2 regions of the Streptomyces sp. NPDC087215 genome follow, and region 1 is predicted to be linked to the other one. Evidence: riboswitches for the same ligand, from Rfam matches in the RefSeq annotation. Region 1 holds a riboswitch; the other holds the start of a gene.
The links. Region 1 has a riboswitch for ZMP and ZTP ahead of glyA (serine hydroxymethyltransferase). Riboswitches for the same ligand answer to the same signal wherever they lie in the genome.
Positions count from the first base shown of each region.

Region 2: linked by a shared signal. The riboswitch ahead of ACIO92_RS30395 (bifunctional 5,10-methylenetetrahydrofolate dehydrogenase/5,10-methenyltetrahydrofolate cyclohydrolase) and the one ahead of glyA (serine hydroxymethyltransferase) in region 1 are both predicted to bind ZMP and ZTP.

Region 1 is NZ_JBIUZD010000004.1:90,138-93,304, forward strand. It holds gene glyA (serine hydroxymethyltransferase) at 73-1,338, opposite strand; ZMP/ZTP riboswitch at 1,409-1,499, opposite strand; gene rocD (ornithine--oxo-acid transaminase) at 1,623-2,831, shown strand; gene ACIO92_RS13215 (polysaccharide deacetylase family protein) at 3,084-3,167, shown strand, end outside.
Region 2 is NZ_JBIUZD010000017.1:127,161-130,327, reverse strand. It holds gene ACIO92_RS30400 (GAF domain-containing protein) at 1-1,089, opposite strand, end outside; ZMP/ZTP riboswitch at 1,688-1,794, shown strand; gene ACIO92_RS30395 (bifunctional 5,10-methylenetetrahydrofolate dehydrogenase/5,10-methenyltetrahydrofolate cyclohydrolase) at 1,822-2,685, shown strand; gene ACIO92_RS30390 (hypothetical protein) at 3,051-3,167, shown strand, end outside.

The sequences.
Region 1 (3,167 bases):
GCGCGGCCCGGTCGTGAGCCGGGCCGCGCGGGTCGGTCGTGAGCCGGTCAGACCGGGTCGGTGGCGGGCCGGTCAGACCGGGAGGCCGGGTGCCGGGTGGAGGGCCATCAGGTCGGCGACCTCGGCGCGGACGGCGGTGAGGGTGTCCTCGTCGCCGGTCCCGGCGGCCTTGACGGCGCGGTCGATCCAGTCGGCGACGGCGGCCATGTGCTCCGTGCCGAGGCCCCGGGAGGTGAGCGCCGGGGTGCCGATGCGGATGCCGGAGGGGTCGAAGGGCGTGCGGGAGTCGTACGGGACCGTGTTGTGGTTCACGACGATCCCGGCCCGGTCGAGGGCCCGCGCGGCGGTCTTGCCGGGGACGTCCCGGCCGGTGAGGTCGATCAGGATCAGATGGTTGTCGGTGCCGCCGGAGACCAGGTCGAAGCCCCGGGCCAGGAGCGCTTCGGCGAGGGCGCGGGCGTTGGCGACGACCGCGTGGGCGTAGTCGCGGAAGCCGGGCCCGGACGCCTCGCGCAGGGCGACGGCGATGGCGGCGGTGGTCTGGTTGTGCGGGCCGCCCTGGAGACCGGGGAAGACCGCCTTGTCGAGGGCCCTGGCGTGCTCCTCGCGGGACATGAGGAGGGCGCCGCGCGGGCCGCGCAGGGTCTTGTGGGTGGTCGTGGAGATCACGTCGACGTGTCCGGCGGGAGAGGGGTGGGCGCCGCCCGCGACGAGCCCGGCGATGTGCGCGATGTCGGCGACGAGGACGGCGCCCGTCTCGCGGGCGATCTCCCCGAAGGCGGCGAAGTCGACGGTGCGGGGCAGCGCGGTGCCGCCGCAGAAGATCACCTTGGGGCGTTCGCGCAGGGCGAGGTCGCGGACCTCGTCGAGGTCGACGCGCCCGGTGTCGCGGCGGACGCCGTACTGGACGCCCCGGAACCAGCGGCCGGTGGCGGAGACGCCCCAGCCGTGGGTGAGGTGGCCGCCCATGGGCAGGGCCATGCCCATGACGGTGTCGCCGGGCTCGGCGAACGCCAGGTACACGGCGAGGTTGGCCGGGGACCCGGAGTAGGGCTGGACGTTGGCGTGGCCGACGCCGAAGAGGGCCTTGGCCCGTTCGACGGCGAGGGTCTCGATCAGGTCGATGTTCTGCTGGCCCTCGTAGTAGCGGCGTCCGGGGTAGCCCTCGCTGTACTTGTTCTGGAGGACGGTGCCGGAGGCTTCGAGGACGGCGGCGGAGGCGTAGTTCTCGCTGGGGATGAGACGGAGGGTCTCGGCCTGGAGCCGTTCCTCGGCGCCGACGAGGGCGGCGAGCTCGGGGTCGGCGGCGGTGAGTGCGGGGTGCTGCGGAGCGGTCACGGTGGTGTCCTCCGGGCTTCGGGGGTCCCGGGGACGGCGTGCGGAGCGCGGCGCCACCGGGACATCGGTCCCGTGACGCCCAGGCGGGCGGCGTCCCGTGTGGTCTGCCGCGCACGGCTCCCCCGGGGTCGCTTCCCCGTACGCCAGTCGCCGTGCGTGTTTTCAGCGTAGCGGGCGCGCCGCGCGCGAGGTTTCCCCGTCCGGCATCCGAGCGACGATAGAAACAGGGGCCACACCCCCTCGTCGGGGGTCGTCCCCCGAGCCGCAGGACGAACGGAGATCCCGTGTCGGGCACACAAGACGCGATCGCTTCCGCGGAGGCGCACAGCGCTCACAACTACCATCCCCTGCCGGTCGTCGTCGCGACGGCGGACGGCGCCTGGCTGACCGATGTCGAGGGGCGCCGCTACCTCGACATGCTGGCCGGTTACTCGGCGCTGAACTTCGGGCACGGCAACCGGCGCCTGATCGACGCGGCGAAGGCCCAGCTGGACCGGGTGACGCTGACCTCGCGCGCCTTCCACCACGACCGCTTCGCCGACTTCTGCGCCGGGCTCGCCGAGCTGTGCGGCAAGGAGGCGGTGCTGCCGATGAACACGGGCGCGGAGGCCGTGGAGACGGCCGTGAAGACCGCCCGGAAGTGGGGGTACGAGGTGAAGGGCGTGCCGGACGGGCACGCGAAGATCGTGGTCGCGGCGAACAACTTCCACGGCCGGACGACGACGGTGATCAGCTTCTCCTCGGACCATGAGGCGCGGGACCACTTCGGGCCGTACACGCCGGGGTTCGAGATCGTGCCGTACGGGGACCTGACGGCGATGGAGGCGGCGGTCACCGAGAACACGGTGGCGGTGCTGCTCGAACCGATCCAGGGCGAGGCGGGGGTGCTGGTGCCGCCCGCGGGCTATCTGGCGGGGGTGCGGGAGCTGACGCTCCGGCGGAACGCGCTGTTCATGGCGGACGAGATCCAGACGGGTCTGGGCCGGACGGGCCGGACGTTCGCGTGCGAGCACGAGGGGGTGGTGCCGGACGTGTACATCCTGGGGAAGGCGCTGGGCGGCGGTGTGGTGCCGGTGTCTGCGGTGGTCGCGGACCGGTCGGTGCTCGACGTGTTCCGGCCGGGCGAGCACGGGTCGACGTTCGGCGGGAACCCGCTGGCCTGCGCGGTGGCCCTGGAGGTGATCGCGATGCTGCGGACCGGCGAGTACCAGGAGCGGGCGGCGGAGCTGGGCGAGCATCTGCACGCGGAGCTGGGGCTGCTCCTGGGCGACGGGGCGGTGGAGGCGGTGCGCGGGCGCGGGCTGTGGGCCGGGGTGGACATCGCGCCGTCGCGGGGCACGGGCCGGGAGATCTCGGAGCGGCTGATGGAGCGGGGCGTCCTGGTGAAGGACACCCATGGTTCGACCATCCGGATCGCGCCACCGCTGGTCATCTCGAAGGAGGACCTGGACTGGGGTCTGGAGCAGTTGCGGGAGGTCCTGTCGGAGGGCTGAGGAGGACCGGGGGCGGGTGCGCCCGGTGGGGGCCGGGCGCACCCGGTGGCCGGGGCGTGCCCGGTGGCCGGGCAGGCCCCGGCGTGCCCGGTGGCCGGGGGCTGGTGTGGCCCGTGGCCGGGCGGCGGTGGAGTCGTACGGCGGCGGGAGGCCGGGGTCCGGCCCTCCGGGGAGGATGGCGGGCCCACGACGGAGTTTTCTGGCCAACTCGGGCCATTGACACGACAGTTGGTCTAGGCCAATGATGCGGCCATGCCGAGACTCCGTCTGCGTCACGCCGTGCGTGCCGCGCTCGCCGCCCTCGTCCCGCTCGCGCTCGTCGGCGCGGTCGCGGGA
Region 2 (3,167 bases), on a different contig from region 1:
GGCCAGTCGCCGGTCCACCGCCGCGAAGTCGGCGTCCACCGTGCCCGCCAGCCGGTACGGACGCGAGCGCAGCACCTCCGGACCCAGGACGGAACGCAGCCGGGACAGCTCCGCCCGCAGCGTCACCGGGGTCACCGACTCGTCCTCGTAGAGCAGCGTGAGGAGTTCCTCGCCGCCCACCCCCTCCGCGCGGTGCGCGAGGACCACCACGATCTCGCTGTGCCGTCTGCTCAGCCTCGTCCGGCGCCCGTCGACCGACAGCACGGCCTCGTCCCGGCCGAGTGCCGTCAGACGCAGCCGTCCCGGCTCGGGGGCGGGTCCCGCGAGGGCCAGGTGTGATTCCGCCGCCCGCGCCACCGCCTGGACGAAGCCCAGGCTGTGCGGGTGCGCGAGCCCGCTGCCGCCCGTGATGTCGATCGCGCCGAGCACCCGGCCGCTGTGCGGATCGTGCACCGGGGCGGCGGCGCAGGTCCACGCGCGCACCGGATGCCGGAAGTGCTCGGCGGCGACCACCTGCACGGGCCGGTCCACGGCGAGCGCGGTGCCGGGCGCGTTCGTCCCCACCGCAGCCTCCGACCAGCGGGCCCCGGCCACGAAGTTCATCCGCCGCGCCCGGCGCAGCGCGGAGGGATGCCCCTCGACCCACAGCATCCGCCCGGCCGCGTCGCAGACCGCCACCAAGTGCTCGCCGTCCGCCGCGTACGCGCCCATCAGCTCACGGACCACCGGCATCGCGGCGGCCAGCGGATGCGCGTCCCGGTGCGCCGCCAGCTCGTCCCCGTCCAGTTCGACCCGCGCGGCCCCGTCAGGGCTCACGCGCGCGCGTGCCGAACGCCGCCACGAGGCGGCGACCAGGGGACGCACCTTCCGGGCACCCGCTCCGGCGGTCCCGGTGACGGGTGGGAGGCTCTCGGAATCCGGGGGTGTGCCGTCGGGAGCGGGGGGTGGGCGGTCCCCGGAGCGGGGAGTCCCCGGGTCCGGGCCTCCGGCGCCCGGCTCCCGCCCCGTCACCGTGTCCGCCCGCCCTGCCATCCGCATACCGCCCAACTCGGCCTCCTCGTCGAGGTCGTCCCGGCCCGTCGCGCTCATCGTCGTGCGGGTGCGAGCCGCCGACAAGCTTCTCGGCGGCCAGGCGATGGGCGCGTGTCCGGGACTCGCCCTTGCGGAGGGAGTGGTGTGACGGGTGGGGCGGAGGGGCCTCCTCCGGGAGTCGAACAGGAGTCGGCCGGGCGCTGACCTGGCACCGACCGTGAGCCGGTCGAGAGCCGACCGTGAGCCGGTCGGCAGCTGCCCCGGAGTCCGCCGGGAGTCCGCCGGAAGTCCGACCGGGACCCGTTCGTGAGTCGGCCGGAACAGCACGGACCACGCAGGAACGGTTCCCCTGCCCACGGTCCTCCCACTCGCCGTCCTCCCGCCGTCGCCCGTGCGGAATCCCCGCAGCACCGAAGGCCGTTCGGCTCGTACGGGGCGCCCGGCTCGCCCGGCCCGTAGGAGACGGCTCACCGAGGCCGACGCCCGCCCGCGCGGCGGGCTTCGCGGGGCGGCGCGCCGTACGGGACCGGCCGCCCGGGGCCGGGCCCACCTGGCCCCGGGCGACTCCATGTCCGATTCCGTCCCGAGGCCCCTGTGGCATCCCGCTGCTCCACCACCCGCCCCCGGCCCCTCTCCGTCATGCTCACGTACAGTGGGGCCGGGCCGTGACTGGCGCTTGAGGTGGATCACCACCGGGGAGCGGCCCGGCGGGACCGCGCCCGGCGCGGCGCCCGTCCGATGCCGTGCGCCTGGGCGAACCACCGTCAGACACGACGCCCAGGAGTTGCCATGTCCACCAGCACCGCCGCCCTCATGGACGGTACGGCCCTCGCTCGCCGCACGGTCGAGGAGACCGCCGCCCGCGCCGCCGAGATCACCCGCCGCACCGGCGTCACCCCCTGTCTCGCGACGGTCCTCGTCGGCGCGGACCCGGCCTCCGTGACGTACGTGAAGATGAAGCAGAACCGGTGCGCCAAGGCCGGAATCCGCTCCCGGCACATCGAACTGCCCGCCGCCACGACGACCGAGGAGCTCGTCGCCGCGATCAGCGCGCTCTCCGCCGACCCCGAGGTCCACGGCATCCTCCTCCAGCACCCCGTCGGCCCGCACATCGACGAACGCGCCGCCTTCGAGGCGATCGCCCCGGAGAAGGACGTCGACGGTGTGACCATGGCGTCCTTCGCGGCCATGGGCTTCGGCCTGCCGGGCTTCGTCTCCTGTACGCCGGGCGGCATCATGCGCCTCCTCGACGCCTACGACGTCGACCCGCGCGGCAAGCGGGCCGTCGTGGTCGGCCGCAGCGCGATCCTCGGCAAGCCCGCCGGACTGCTCCTCCTCGGCCGGGACGCCACCGTGACCTACTGCCACTCCCGTACCGAGGACCTCTCCTCCGTGGTCCGCGAGGCCGACATCCTCGTGGCCGCCGTCGGACGGCCCCACTTCATCAAGGGCGCCGACATCAAGCCCGGCGCCGTCGTCGTGGACGCCGGGTACAACCCGGGCAACATCGGCGACGTCGAATTCGCCTCGGCCGCCGAGCGCGCCTCTCTGATCACCCCGGTCCCCGGCGGTGTCGGCCCGATGACCATCGCCGTGCTCCTCGCCCAGACGGTCGAGGGCGCGGAGCGTCAGCTGGGTCCGCAGGCCGGGTGATGGCGGGGCGGGCGCCGGGGAGGCGGTGGGCCGGGGCGCGGTCGGCGATTGTCACGGTTCTGTACGCGCACGGTGCGGTGGCCGAAAAGGGGTGGCCGCGAGGCCGCCGACGGGCGAACCTGGACGGCGTGTCCCACCCGCCGCCCGCCACGCCGCCGCCCGCCACGCCGTCACCGGACCACGAGCCGACCGCGCCCGAGACGCCCGCTCCGGGAGAACCGCCCGTATCGGGTGTGCCGCTGGTGCGGGGCGAATCGTCCGACTCACCGGAGTCCGTACCTCCGCACGAGCCCGTGCCCGTACGCCCGCGTGATCCCGTGCCCGTGCCTCCGCACGAGCGTGGGTCCGTCCGGCCGAGCGATCCCGTGCCCGTACCCCCGCATGCGTCCGGGGCCGACTCCGGGTGGTCCGTCCGGTTCACCCGGCTCGGCGCGCCCCGGCCCGGTCCGGCCGCCCGGCGCGCCCGCCGGTTCGGCGTGCCG